DNA from 3 places in the Ligilactobacillus cholophilus genome. Region 3 is predicted to be linked to each of the others. Evidence: predicted binding sites of a transcription regulator. Region 3 holds the regulator's gene; each other region holds the start of a gene.
The links. Region 3 encodes LexA, which represses DNA repair genes until DNA is damaged. Its sites were predicted from a motif close to CNAACANNTGTTNG; they were not measured.
Positions count from the first base shown of each region.

Region 1: a site for LexA is predicted at 3,728-3,741, ahead of parE (DNA topoisomerase IV subunit B). Genes of this name have one in related genera too.
Region 2: a site for LexA is predicted at 2,440-2,453, ahead of uvrB (excinuclease ABC subunit UvrB). Genes of this name have one in related genera too.

Region 1 is NZ_CP127832.1:542,175-547,388, reverse strand. Features, by position in the region: gene parC (DNA topoisomerase IV subunit A) at 1-1,582, opposite strand, end outside; gene parE (DNA topoisomerase IV subunit B) at 1,632-3,641, opposite strand; gene plsY (glycerol-3-phosphate 1-O-acyltransferase PlsY) at 3,847-4,470, shown strand; gene QPK35_RS02900 (aldose 1-epimerase family protein) at 4,515-5,214, opposite strand, start outside.
Region 2 is NZ_CP127832.1:183,463-188,676, forward strand. Features, by position in the region: gene lgt (prolipoprotein diacylglyceryl transferase) at 1-548, shown strand, start outside; gene QPK35_RS00990 (phospho-sugar mutase) at 624-2,351, shown strand; gene uvrB (excinuclease ABC subunit UvrB) at 2,503-4,494, shown strand; gene uvrA (excinuclease ABC subunit UvrA) at 4,507-5,214, shown strand, end outside.
Region 3 is NZ_CP127832.1:715,181-720,394, forward strand. Features, by position in the region: gene QPK35_RS03760 (tRNA1(Val) (adenine(37)-N6)-methyltransferase) at 1-458, opposite strand, end outside; gene QPK35_RS03765 (lysophospholipid acyltransferase family protein) at 550-1,176, shown strand; gene QPK35_RS03770 (YneF family protein) at 1,261-1,500, opposite strand; gene QPK35_RS03775 (DUF896 domain-containing protein) at 1,584-1,853, opposite strand; gene lexA (transcriptional repressor LexA) at 1,994-2,617, shown strand; gene recN (DNA repair protein RecN) at 2,649-4,334, opposite strand; gene QPK35_RS03790 (TlyA family RNA methyltransferase) at 4,355-5,173, opposite strand; gene QPK35_RS03795 (polyprenyl synthetase family protein) at 5,184-5,214, opposite strand, start outside.

The DNA.
Region 1 (5,214 bases), 170 kb from region 3:
TTTCACCGGATGCATTAAATGAACGAATAGATGATCTTTTAACATATCCATGTCGTGAAATTAATACCATTACATCTTCTTGTGCAACAGTAACTTTAGTATCAATTTTTAATTCAGAAATTTCATCTTGAATCTTTGTTCTTCGTTCAGTCTTATATTTACTTTCAACTTGTTTTAGTTCTTTTTTAATAACTGCATCCAATTTTTGAGGATCATTTAAAATATTTTGGAAAGTTTCAATTTGCTTCTTTAATTCTGCTGCTTCACTCTCTAATGCAGTTACATCAGTATTTGTTAATCGGTAGAGTTGCAAAGAAACAATTGCTTCGGCTTGTTTTTCAGTAAAATCAAACTTTTTAATCAAATTTTCCTTGGCATCTTTTTTATTTTCAGAATGACGGATTTCATAAATTACATCATCTAAAATTGATAATGCCTTTATCAACCCATCAACAATGTGTTTTCTGCTTAATGCTTTATCTAAATCAAATTTAGTTCTCTTACTTGTAACTTCGCGTTGATGTTCAATATATGCTGATAGAATTTGTTTTAACCCAACATGTTCAGGACGCTTATTATTAATTGCAACCATGTTAAAGTTATAGAAAATTTGCAAATCGGTATTTTTAAATAAGTAATTTAAAATTCCTTGAGCTTCTGCATTACGTTTTAATTCGATTACAATTCGAAGTCCTTCACGGTCGCTTTCATCACGAACTTCCGCAATTCCCTCTACTTTCTTCATAATACGAATCTCATCAATCTTCTTAACTAAAATTGACTTGTTTACTTCATATGGAATTTCGGTAACAATAATTTGTTGTTTGCCACCTTTAATATGTTCTATTTCTGTCTTAGAACGTAAAACAACTCTTCCACGACCTGTTTTATAAGCTTTTTTGATTCCATCAATTCCCTGTACAATTCCTCGAGTTGGAAAATCAGGACCTTTTACAAATTGCATTAAATCATCCAAAGTTGCATCAGGATGATCCATTAAATAAATTGTTGCCTGAATTGTCTCTGATAAATTATGAGTTGGAATTTCAGTAGCATACCCAGCTGAAATTCCGGTTGCACCATTAACTAACAAATTAGGAAAACGCGCAGGCAAAACAGTAGGTTCATATTGTGTATCATCAAAGTTCAATACCATTTCAACAGTATCTTTATTGATATCTTTTAACATTTCGGATGCAATTTCTGACAATCTTGCTTCAGTATAACGCATAGCAGCAGCAGGATCTCCATCCATTGATCCATTATTACCATTCATTTCAATTAATGGTTCACGTAATTTCCAATCTTGACTTAAACGTACTAAAGCTTCATAAATTGAAGAATCACCATGAGGGTGCAAATTACCCATAACATTCCCAACTGATTTAGCTGATTTTCGAAAAGCTTTATCAAATGTGTTACCGTCCTCATTCATTGCAAATAGAATTCTACGTTGAACCGGTTTTAGTCCATCTCGAATATCCGGTAAAGCACGTTCTTGAATAATATATTTGGAGTATCTACCAAATCTTTCACCCATTACAGCTTCAAGTGAAAGTTCTTGAATATTACTTGTGGTCATTTTAATTCTCCTTATTAAAGTTAAACAAAAAAATCATATCTAATTGTTGTTAAAACAACGTTTCTTCTTCATATCTTTTTAAATCTTCATCATTGATTGATCCGTGTGCTCCCTCAGCTGCAACTGTATCCAACAAACTTCCATCTTCTTCAAGTGAAAACTTAACATTTTTTTCAATCCATTTTCGACGAGGTTCAACTTTATCACCCATTAATGTTGTTACACGCTTTTCAGCAACTGCATCATCGTCAATTTTTACACGAACCAAAGTTCTTGTTTCCGGATTCATTGTTGTTTCCCAAAGCTGGTCAGCATTCATTTCACCTAAACCTTTAAACCGTTGTAAAGTATAACCCTTACCAAACTTTTTAGTTTCTTTTTCTAATTCAGCTTCAGTCCATGCATATGACACTTTAAGTTTTTTGTTTACTTTCTTTTGTACTTTATACAATGGTGGTAATGCAATATATACTCGACCAGCATTAATTAATGGTCTCATATATTTGTAAAAGAATGTTAAAAGTAATGTCTGAATGTGAGCACCATCAGTATCCGCATCAGTCATAATAATAACTTTATCATAGTTAGCATCTTCAATTTTAAAATCGACACCAACTCCGGCACCAATTGTGTAAATCATTGTATTAATTTCTTCATTCTTCATAATATCTTGCAATTTAGCTTTTTCAGTATTTAGTACTTTTCCACGTAATGGAAGAATTGCTTGAAATTTACGATCACGACCTTGTTTTGCAGAACCACCAGCAGAATCTCCTTCGACTAAGAAAAGTTCATTTTTGCGAGCATTTTTAGATTGTGCTGGAGTTAACTTACCTGAAAGTAATTGATCTTTCTTTCTACGTTTTTTACCATTACGACTTTCATCACGAGCTTTTCTTGCTGCTTCTCGTGCATCGCGAGCTTTCATTGCTTTGCGAACTAAATCTTGAGCAAATTCACCATTTTCCATTAAATAATATTGCAATTGTTCACTTACAACACTATCAACAATTGAACGTGCTTCAGGTGTCCCTAATTTTCCTTTAGTTTGACCTTCAAATTGAAGAAGTTCTTCGGGAATTCGAACAGAAACGATTGCCGCTAATCCTTCCCGTACATCATTTCCATCTAAATTCTTGGAACGCTCTTTTAAAAGTCCAACTTTACGCCCATATTCATTAAAAGCTTTTGTCCAAGCAGTTTTCATTCCTGCTTCATGAGTTCCACCATCTTTAGTACGAACATTATTAACAAATGACATTATCGTTTCTGAATATCCATCATTATATTGGGCAGCAACTTCTACTTCAACACCATTTTTACTGCCTTCAAAATACATTACATCACCTAATGTATCTTTATCTTCATTTAAATATGAAACAAATTCTTTAATTCCTTCTTCAAAGTGGAAAATATCTTGTTCGCCACCATCTCGTTCATCTGTTAAGGTAATTTTAACTCCCTTAAGCAAGAAGGCTGATTCTCTTAAACGCTCTGCAAGTGTATCATATTTAAAGTGTGTAGTTGAAAAAATCTTAGGATCCGGCTTAAAGGTTACTGTAGTACCACTTCTTTTAGTTGTTTTACCGATTTTACGTAGTGTGCCAACTGGTTGCCCACCATTAATAAAATCTTCTTCATATTCAATCCCATCACGAACTGTATTAACTGTTAATTTTTCTGATAAAGCATTAACTACAGATGCACCAACACCATGTAATCCACCAGAAGTCTTATACTCACCCTGGCCAAATTTACCACCAGCATGTAACACTGTAAATATTACTTCAACAGTTGGGATCCCCATTTCATGCATTCCGACTGGCATTCCACGACCATAATCCGCAACTGTTATTGATTCATCTGGATGAATTGTTACATCGATCTCTTTTCCATATCCAGATAATGCTTCATCCACTGCATTATCAACTATTTCATATACTAAATGATGTAAACCACGTGAATCAGTTGATCCAATATACATACCAGGACGTTTACGAACAGCTTCAAGTCCCTTTAATACTTGAATTGAATCATCACCATAATTATTCTGTGCCATTGTGTTGTAACCTTTCTACTAATAATAATTTCATTAGTTATCGTTATTTAATAATATATCGAACTACAAAGTCTTTTTCAAATTTTGAAACATACGTTCTAGAATTATATCACATCTAAATAAATTCTACGAATAAAATATAATTGAAGACATATTAAATAAGTGATAAAATTTTAAAAGAGTTTTGATAAGGAGGTCTACTTTCATGAGTTGGAAAATTCCTGTCATGTTAGTTATTGGATATCTTTTAGGTTCAATTCCTTCTGGCGTATTAATCGGCAAAATCTTTTATGGAAAAGATATTCGAAAATTCGGTAGTGGAAATATGGGTACTACCAATACATTTCGTGTTTTAGGTAAAAAAGCCGGAATTATTGTTCTTTTAATGGATTCATTAAAAGGAACATTAGCTGCATTGTTACCTTACTTTTTCCATTCAAATGCAAATCCACTTTTAATTGCTCTTTCAGCAATTTTTGGTCATGTATTTCCTATTTTTGCAGGCTTTAAAGGTGGAAAAGCTGTTGCTACGAGTGCTGGTGCATTATTAGTTTATAATTGGAAGTTCTTTTTGCTTGCATGGCTTATTTTCATTATAACTATTTTCATTACAAGTATGGTTAGCATGGGAAGTATGGTTGGTTTTGTTGTAGTAACAATTGTAGCATTTTTCTTCCATGATCCCGTTTTAATCGGTGTATCATTTGGTCTTACTATCTTTGTATTTATTCGTCATTGGAAAAACATTGAACGTATTAAAAATGGTAAAGAAAATATGGTACCTTTTGGTATTGTATACTGGCTAAAACAACGTAAAAAAAATAACTAATTAAAAAGCGACTGAATATTCAGTCGCTTTTTTAATATCCATATTTAAAAAATAGAGATTTCATAATTAGCTTTAAAAATTTCATGTGGTGCAAGTTGATTGCTTGCAAATTTATGTTTAAAGTCTAAATCACTATCTGTAGTATCTGCTAATCCCCACCATGGTTCCAAACAAACAAACTGACCTTCTTTTGGATAGCATGACCATACTCCCAAATACTTCGCATCTGAGACAGCTAGTACCACTCCATGATCTGAATTATTATCTGTTAATTCTACAGTTGTAGGTTCTTCTCCTAAATCTAGGATAATTGCATCATCTTTAAAAAGATCATGACTTACTGCTAATTCAGATGTTCTTTCTTCTTTCAAATGATTTATATCTGCATAAGAACCTTTTAATGGAATAATATTTCGATTAGCTTTTGGCGTTAATTTTACTGTATAATCGTCATAAAATTTATCCGAATTCATTGGCACCTTAAATGCGGGATGCCCACCTATACCAAACCAAATTTCTTCTTCACTAGGATTCTCAACCTCATATGAAACTCTTAAGCTTTCTCCATTTAATTCAAAAATTAATCTTAAAATAAAATCATAAGGGTACATTTTTTTCGTTTCTTTTGAAGAGTGTAATTCAAGCACTACATAGTTTTCTTTTGAATTTACTATTTCAAAATCCATATCTCTAGCAAAACCATGTTGACTCATATGATATTCTTGTCCATCAACAAAATATGTA
Region 2 (5,214 bases), 530 kb from region 3:
CAATTTATGGTGGATTAATTGGAGCAGCAATTGTATTAATTATTTTTTGTTATAAACGGAATTTATCGGCTTGGGAGTTTCTAGATATTATTGCACCAACTGTAATAATGGCTCAAGGAATAGGTAGATGGGGAAACTTTATTAATCAAGAAGCACATGGAAGTGCTACAACATTGAATTTTTTACAAAATACTTTACATTTACCTCAATTTATTATTCATCAAATGAATATAAATGGAGTTTATTATCAACCAACATTTTTATATGAATCAGTTTGGGATTTATTAGGATTTGTTTTATTAATATCTTTAAGACATCGTAAATCCTTGTTTAAGCGTGGTGAAATTTTCTTAACATATGTTATGTGGTATTCATGTGGACGCTTCTTTATTGAGGGAATGAGGACAGATAGTTTGATGCTTGGACCATTAAGAGTTTCACAATGGCTCTCATTCATTTTGTTTTTCGGTGCTTTAATATTATTTATTATTAGAAGGTATCATAATAATGAACCTTGGTATTTAGATAAGAATGCTATAAATAAATAAAAAAAGTTTAATTATATTTACTATAAAAACGCTTTTATTGTAAAATGAAAGTGTTAGTTTTAGGAGGGTGATCGTATGAGTTGGGAAGATAATTACCAAACTTGGAAAAATTATCCTGATTTATCATCAGATTTAAAAACAGAATTAGATAATTTAGCAAATAATCAAGAAGAATTAGAAGATGCATTTTATGCACCATTAGAATTTGGAACTGCTGGAATGCGTGGAGTAATTGGAGTAGGTATAAATAGAATGAATATTTATACTGTTCGTCAAGCGACTGAAGGTTTAGCAACATTTATGGATACCTTGGATGATGAGGTAAAGAATCGAGGAGTAGCAATTAGTTATGATTCTCGTCATCATTCTCAAGAATTTGCATTTGATGCTGCACGAGTATTAGGAGCTCATGGAATTCCAACTTTTGTATTTGAAAGTCTACGTCCAACACCTGAACTTTCATTTACAGTACGTCATTTACATACATATGCAGGAATTATGATAACTGCAAGTCATAATCCTAAACAATATAATGGTTATAAAATTTATGGCGAAGATGGGGCTCAAATGCCACCTAAAGAGTCTGATTTAATTACAAAATATATCCGTCAAGTTAAAGACTTATTTGATGTTACAGTTGCTGATAAGGATTCATTAATTGAAGATGGCACAATGAAAATTATTGGCGATGAAGTTGATCAAGCATATTTAGCTGAAGTTAATAAAGTAACAATAAATCGTGAATTAGTTGCCGAAGAAGGCAAATCAATGAAATTGATTTTCACACCATTACATGGAACAGGTGCCATGCTTGGCGAAAAAGCATTGAAGCAAGCTGGATTTGAAAACTTTACAATGGTACCAGAACAAGCAATGCCAGATCCTGATTTTTCTACAGTTAAGAAGCCAAATCCTGAAGATCCAGCTGCATTTGACTTAGCAATAAAATTGGGAAAAGAACAAGGAGCAGACTTATTAGTTGGGGTTGATCCTGATGCAGATCGTCTCGGAGCAGCAGTACGTCAACCTAATGGTGAATATAAATTATTAACAGGTAATCAAATCGCAGCATTATTATTAAATTATATTTTAACAGCACATAAAAATGCAGGCACATTACCTGAAAATGCTGCAGCAGTAAAATCAATTGTTTCAAGTGAGTTTGCAACTAAAGTAGCAAATAATTTTAATGTTAAAATGATAAATGTATTAACTGGCTTTAAATTTATTGCAGAACAAATTAAAAACTTTAATCAAGATCATTCTCATACTTTTATGTTTGGATTTGAAGAAAGTTATGGATATCTAATTCGTCCATTTGTACGTGATAAAGATGCAATTCAATCAACGGTTATGCTTGCAGAAGTTGCTGCTTTTTATAAGAAACAAGGTATGACTTTATACGATGGGTTGCAAGAATTATTTGAAAAATATGGTTACTTTGCAGAAAAGACATTATCATTAACATTTGATGGTGTAAATGGTGCACAAGAAATTAGTGATTTGATGACTAAATTCCGTGAAGAAGCACCAGAACAATTTGCAGGTTTTAAAGTTAGTGCACTTGAAGATTTTGAAAAGTCTACAAAAACATTGATTGATGGTAAGACTGAAAAAATTAATTTGCCAAAATCAAATGTACTTAAGTATATTTTAGAAGATGGAACTTGGATTGCAGTCCGTCCTTCAGGAACTGAACCTAAGATTAAGTTCTATATTGGAACACAAGCAGACACACAGGATGAAGCAATTGAAAAACGTGATCAATTTGAAGCAACTGTGATGGCTTTTGTAAAGGGCTAAGATATTAAAAAGTTAATAATAATAAAAAGAGGTTGTAGTTAATGGCCTCTTTTTATTTACATTTATATAAATAGAACAAAGATTTATACGAAAATACGTTCGATGTGCTAGAATGTTTATGATTAAGCTTAAAGAGAAAGGAGTGTTTTTGATGATAGAAAAACAAGTTGATAAAAAGTTTGATCTTGTTGCTCCATATAAACCAACAGGAGATCAGCCTAAAGCGATAAAAGAATTATCAGATGGATTAAAAAAGGGAGAAAAATCTCAAATTTTATTAGGAGCAACAGGTACAGGTAAAACGTTTACTATTGCAAATGTTATTAAAAATAATAATAAGCCAACATTAGTTTTGGCTCATAATAAAACTTTAGCAGGGCAATTATATGGGGAATTAAAAGAGTTTTTCCCACATAATGCAGTAGAATATTTTGTTAGTTACTATGATTTTTACCAACCTGAAGCATACGTACCATCTAGTGATACGTATATTGAAAAAGATTCAAGTATTAATGATGAAATAGATAAATTGCGGCATTCAGCTACAAGTGCATTACTTGAAAGAAATGATGTAATAGTAGTTGCTTCAGTATCATCAATATTTGGATTGGGTAGTCCTTTTGAATACCAGAAACATACAATCTCATTACGTGTGGGACAAGAAATTAACCGAGATGAATTATTAAAAAATTTAGTAGATATTCAATATGATCGAAATGATATAGATTTTCAACGTGGAAGATTCAGAGTACATGGGGATATTGTTGAGATTTTCCCTGCTGCACATGATGAACGAGCATTAAGAATTGAATTTTTTGGTGATGAAATAGATCGTATACGTGAAATTGATCCACTGACTGGCCAAGTATTTGGTGATCGAAAGCATGTTGCGATTTTCCCAGCAACTCATTTTATGACAAATGATGAACAATTAAAACATGCAATTAAGAGTATTGAATCAGAATTAGATAAGCGCACGAAAGAATTGCATAAAGAAGGTAAATTACTAGAAGAACAACGATTAAAACAACGAACCACATATGACATTGAAATGCTTAAAGAGATGGGATATACGAATGGTATTGAAAATTATTCACGTCATATGGATGGAAGAAAAGCTGGTGAACCACCATACACATTACTAGATTTCTTCCCCAAAGATTTTTTAATTGTTGTAGATGAATCACATGTAACAATGCCACAAGTACGTGGAATGTACAATGCCGATATTTCTAGAAAGCAAATGCTAGTTGATTATGGATTCAGGTTACCTAGTGCTTTAGATAATCGCCCATTAAAATTAGCTGAGTTTGAAAAACATGTGCATCAAATTATTTATATGTCAGCAACCCCTGGCCCTTACGAAAAAGATCAAACAAACCATATTGTTGAACAAATTATTCGACCTACTGGATTACTAGATCCAACAATAGAAGTTCGACCAGTTATGGGGCAAATGGATGACTTAGTTGGTGAAATTAACAAGCGTGTAGAGCGACATGAAAGAGTTTTTGTAACAACCTTAACGAAGAAGATGGCTGAAGATTTAACTGATTACTTTAAAGAATTGGGGATTAAGGTAAAGTATTTGCATTCAGATATTAAAACTTTAGAGCGGACGCAAATTATTCGAGACTTAAGATTAGGAAAATTCGATGTTTTAGTTGGAATTAATTTACTTCGTGAAGGAATTGATGTTCCTGAAGTATCTTTAGTTGCTATCCTTGATGCAGATAAGGAAGGATTTTTAAGAAATGAGCGTTCCTTAATTCAGACAATTGGACGAGCTGCTCGAAATGCTAATGGTCATGTAATAATGTATGCAGATGAAATTACAGATTCAATGCAAAAGGCAATTGATGAAACTAAAAGACGGCGAAAAATTCAAGAAGAATACAATAAAAAGCATCACATTGTTCCGAAAACAATTCAAAAAGACATTCGTGCAGAAATTAAAGCTACTGAAAATGATGAACAAACAGACAATACAAATATAGATTTTGAAAAGATGAATAAAGCTGAAAAACAAGAAATGATAAAACGTCTAAAAGAACAAATGAATCAAGCATCAAAAGATTTAAACTTCGAAGAAGCAGCATCTTTACGTGATACAATTTTAGAATTACAAGCACAAATAAGTTAGGAGGTAGATAAATTGGTTCAAAATAAAATTGAAATTCATGGGGCACGTGCACATAATTTAAAAAATATAGATGTAACAATACCTAAAAATAAACTTGTTGTTATTACTGGATTATCTGGTTCTGGAAAGAGTTCATTGGCGTTTGATACTTTATATGCAGAAGGACAAAGACGTTATGTAGAAAGTTTATCATCATATGCACGACAATTTTTAGGACAAATGGAAAAGCCTGATGTTGATTCGATTGAAGGACTTTCGCCAGCAATTTCAATTAATCAAAAAACAACTTCAAATAATCCAAGGTCAACAGTCGGTACAGTTACAGAAATAACTGATTATTTAAGATTGTTATGGGCCCGAATTGGAGTACCAATTTGTCCTAATGATGGTCATAAAATTACAAGCCAATCGCCTCAACAAATTGTGGATCGAATATTAAAACTTGAAGATCGAACAAGAATTCAAATTTTAGCACCAGTAGTTCAAAATAAAAAAGGTCAACATAAAGAAATATTTAAAAAGATTCAACGTAAAGGTTTCGTTCGAATGATTGTTGATGGAGAACAACATGAGATTAGTGATGAAATTGAGTTAGATAAAAATAAAAAACATTCTATATCTATTGTTGTAGATCGGATTATTATCAAAGAAGGAATTCGATCACGTTTATTTGATTCAGTGGAAGCAGCATTAAAATTGACAAATGGCTATGTTTCAGTA
Region 3 (5,214 bases):
AATGTTACAGCAATTTCATGTCTTGCAATTGCCAAATATTTATTTGGATTTTTTTTACTATTTGATGAAGCTTTAAAATATGGAGGATTACATGTTACAATGTCGTATGAATCTTTTTTTAAAATTGAATCTATACTATTTAAATCTTCGTTATAAACTGTAATTTTATTTTCTAAATCATTTAACTTAACACTGCGCAAAGCCATATCTGCTAACCGATTTTGAATTTCTACCTCATCAATTTTTCCCTTAAATATTTTACTAATAAAAAGACCAACAGCACCATTACCTGCACATAAATCTAGTGCTTTTTTATTATTTTTAAAGCTCGGCTTTACAAAATTTGCTAATAAAACAGCATCAAGCGAAAAAGAGAATACACTCGAACTTTGAATAATTTTCACATCTTGTGCATATAATTGATCAATTCGTTCATCTTCATATAATTTAATATCCATATTTTTTCCTCGTTAAATAAAAATAAACTTGCAACTTTGAATAATTTTTTGCATACTAAAGCATGTATAAAATTATGAAAGGAGTCTTTTAATGTTTTACAACTTTATGCGAAGAGTTGTGGCATTTTTAGTCCGCATTTTAAATGGGAAAATTACAATTTTAAATAAAGATAAATTACCACAGGGCAATTACATTCTAGTAGGACCACATCGAACATGGTTTGATCCGTTATTTTTTGCACTTGCTGCATCGCCCAAACAATTTGCCTTTATGGCTAAAAAAGAACTCTTTAAAAACCCTATTTTAAAATTTATTTTAAAAAATGCAAATGCATTTCCAGTTGATCGTGAAAATCCAAAACCATCTGCAATAAAAATTCCAGTAAAGTGGCTACGAAATCGGGATATATCATTAATTATGTTTCCATCTGGAACTCGTCATTCACAAGCTATGAAGGGTGGCGTAACTTTAATATCAAAAATGGCAAATGTCCCCATTGTCCCTGCAGTTTATCAAGGACCATTAACTTTTAAATCGTTACTTTCACGTAAAAAAACTGTAGTTGCTTTTGGTGATCCAATTTATATTGATCGAAAAACAAAACTCACAGACGAAAACCAAAAGAAGGTAATTAAACAAATGGAACAGGCATTTAATAAATTAGATAATGAAATTGATCCAAATTTTGTATATATTGATCCTTCTTCTAAAAAATAAATTTAAATAAATATAAAATGAGAGACTTTGACAATGTCATGGTCTCTCATTTTATATAGTAAAATTAACTATTTATATTAAGAATTACTTTTTCTTATTGTTTTCTTTTGCATAACTAGCCTTCATTGAAGTCATCATTTGATTAATTTTTCTTTGTGAAGGCTTTTGTCCCATTTGAAGCATCATAGTTCTAAGCATTTGTTCATTAAATGGTGGGTTCTTTTTTAAATAGTTTTCAAGATATTTCTTTGCAACAAAAAAGCCACCAATAAAACCAGCAATTGCTCCAAGTACAACAAATAAAATTACAAATCCTGTTGACAAGATTTAGTCCTCCTTACAAATAACATATAATTAATTTTAGCGAAAAAATTATAAAAAATAAAGGACTCTTAACAAAAAACTAATTAGTCATCACGCAGTCCACGCTTACGTTGTATTTCCTTAACTTTTTCAGGAGTTACTTCATTACCATTTTCATCATATACTTGAAGCATTTCGATTTGACTACGAAAGTTATTTTTAAAAGTTGCAAGATATTTTTTGTATAATTCTTTTTGTTCTGCTGCTTCTTCTTCAGTTAAACCTTCATTTTTCTTTTTATGTGAAAGTTCATTGATTCTTTCGATTAATTCATCTGAAATCTTACCATTTTTTTGTTCCTTGTTTTCAGACATTTTAATCCTCCTCTCAATCGAATTTACTAGTATATTTTACATAAATATACTTTTTTAATCAACCAAAAACGAACTTTTGTTTGTACTTAAAAAAAAATTATGATAATATCAAACTAATATAAGATTAACGAGGTAACATTATGGCAAAATCAATTGAAGAACGTCAAATGAAAGTCCTTCGTTTTATCTATGAAACCGTTCAAAAGAAGGGATATCCTCCTACTGTACGTGAAATTGGCGAAGCAGTAAATTTATCATCTACATCGACTGTGCATGGTCACTTAACACGCTTAAGTAATCGTGGTTTTATTACAAAAGATCCAACAAAACCACGTGCAATTGAAGTGACTGATGCAGGAGTAGAGGCATTAGGCGTAACTAAAAAATCAAATGTTATTCCTATTATTGGAACTGTGACAGCAGGACAACCTATTTTAGCAGTGGAACAAACTAGCGATTATTTCCCGCTGCCACCTAATTTTGAATCTGCAGATGATTTATTTATGCTTACAATTCGTGGTGAAAGTATGATAAATGCTGGAATTTTAAATGACGACAAAGTAATTGTTCGAAAACAAACTTTTGCAGATAACGGAGATATTGTTATCGCAATGAATAACCAAAATGAAGCTACATGTAAACGTTTCTTCAAAGAAAAAAATCATTATCGTTTACAACCTGAAAATGATATGATGGATCCTATAATTTTAAATCATGTAACTATTTTAGGAAAAGTCATTGGGCTTTATCGTGATAGCATTTAAAAAACCTAAGGTTAATTCCTTAGGTTTTTTTCTAAAATTCAGTTTTTATTTGATCTGACATTTTTATTAATTCTTTTGCATGTTCAAGTGTTAATTCAGTAATTTCAGATCCAGACAACATTCTTGCAATCTCTTTAATTTTATTTTTGGAATTTAATTTCTCTACACAAGTTTCTGTACGACCATTAATTATTTTTTTATAAATAAAGTAATGATGATCAGCAATTGCTGCAACTTGTGGTAAATGAGAAATACATAAAACTTGGGATTTTTGAGCAATTTGTGAAATTTTTTCAGCAATTGCTTGTGCTACTCTACCACTAACTCCAGTATCTACCTCATCAAAAATGATACTTGTTACTCCTTGTTTTTGAGAAAAAATTGTTTTCAAAGCCAACATAATTCTTGAAAGTTCGCCACCAGAAGCAATTTTAGCTAATGGTCCCATTGATTCTCCTGGATTTGTCTGTATATAAAATTCCACATCGTCTAATCCTTCATTAGTTAAATTTTTATTTTCTTTAAATTTAACCTTAAAAATGGCTTTATCCATATATAATGCGCTTAATTGTTTGTGTATCGCTATTTCCAATTCTTGAGCGCTTTGATGCCTTTTCTTTGATAATTTTTGAGCTAATTTAAGTGCTTTACTATATGCGTTTTGAACTTCTTGCTCTTGTTCTTCTATGTTTTCTTCTCCACCTTGCATATCATTTAATTCTACTTTAATTTTGTTTCCATAGTTAATTATTTGTTCTACAGAATCTCCATATTTTCTTTTTAGTTGATGAATTAACTCTAATCTTTGCTCAATCTGATCTAAGCGACCTTCATCCCACTCCATTGAATCTAATTGTGAAGAGATTTCATGCGATACGTCTTGCAAATTATAAAATGCATCTGATACTTTTTCATAGATGTTATTTAAATCATCAGAATAATCCGAAACCTTTCCTAATTCATCCATAGAAGTTCCAAGTTGACCAATAATATCAGAATTACCATTTGTTAAAACCTGATAGCTATTTTCTAACGCGCCATGAATCTCTTGGTAATTATCCAAACGATCTTTTTCTTCATTTAGTTCAATTTCTTCATTAGGTTTCAAATCAGCATTCTCAATTTCCTCTAACTGAAATTGTAAAATATCAAGTCTTTGAGCCCATTCCTTTTCATTTGCTCTTCTTTTTTCAAGTGCTCGTTGTAATTTTTGGTATTCTTTAAAGGCTTTGTGAAACTTATCAATATCTTTATTTAATTCATGGTTATAATCATCTAGTAATCCCAAATGCGTTTCAGGCCGCATTAATGATTGATGTTCATTTTGTCCATGGATATCAATTAACAATTCTCCAATTTTACGCAATGTTGTTAAATTAACTAATATACCATTTACTCTGCAAACATTTCTTCCCGTTTTATATAAATCACGTTGAAGTATTATAGTACCGTCTTCATGGTCAATTCCTAATTCATCAAGAATACTAAAAATTAATGTTTCTTTTGGTAATAAAAATTGTCCTTGAAGAGAAGCTTTATTAGTTCCATTACGAATAAAATCTACGGAACCTCTACCACCTGCTAAAAGTCCTAATGCATCAATAATTATTGATTTACCTGCACCAGTTTCACCTGTTAAAACCGTCATCTTTGATTGAAAATCAATATTTGCTTTTTCAATTATTGCAAAATCTTTGATTACTAGCTCTTGTAACATTGGTATTGCTCCTCTCTTAACTATTGATTTTGTAATGTGGCATGTGCACGTTTTACAACTTCATCTATATTAATATTTGAATAAATTTCGCCTAAACCGCTAACTTTCTTTAAATGAACTAGAAATTCAATATTTCCATGTCCACCTGTAATTGGTGAAAAATCTAAATTACATACATCATAACCATTTTCAACTGAAAAATTAACAATTTCATTTATTACTTCTTGATGAACTTTTTCATCATGTATAATACCATGTTTTCCAACTTTCTCACGTCCAGCTTCAAATTGAGGTTTAATAAGTACAACTAAATCTCCATTTGTTTTTAAAATAGAATGAAGAGGTGGCAAAATTAATTTCAATGAAATAAAAGAAACATCTGTAGTTGCAAATTCCGGTTGTCCTTCATTAAAGTCCTCTAACTTGCTGTAACGAAAATTAGTATTTTCCATTACTACAACTCGTTCATCTTGTCTTAACTTCCAGACTAATTGATTAGTTCCAACATCTAATGCATAAACTTTTTTTGCTCCATTTTGCAAAGAGACATCTGTAAATCCACCAGTTGATGAACCGATATCTAATACAATTTTATCTTTAACTGATAATTTAAATACCTTTAGTGCCTTTTCAAGTTTTAATCCACCACGACTAACATATGGCATCTTAGTTCCCTTAAAATGTAATTTAATTTCAGGAGAGATTTTCATACCAGGTTTATCTAATCGTTCTTCATTTTCACCTAAAATCTCACCAGCCATTACGGCTCTTTTTGCCTGTTCACGACTTGAAAATAATCCTTGTTGAACTAGCAATACATCAATTCTTTCTTTTTTCATGACTAATCCCTTAATATTTAAAATATTCTAAAAATCCCATT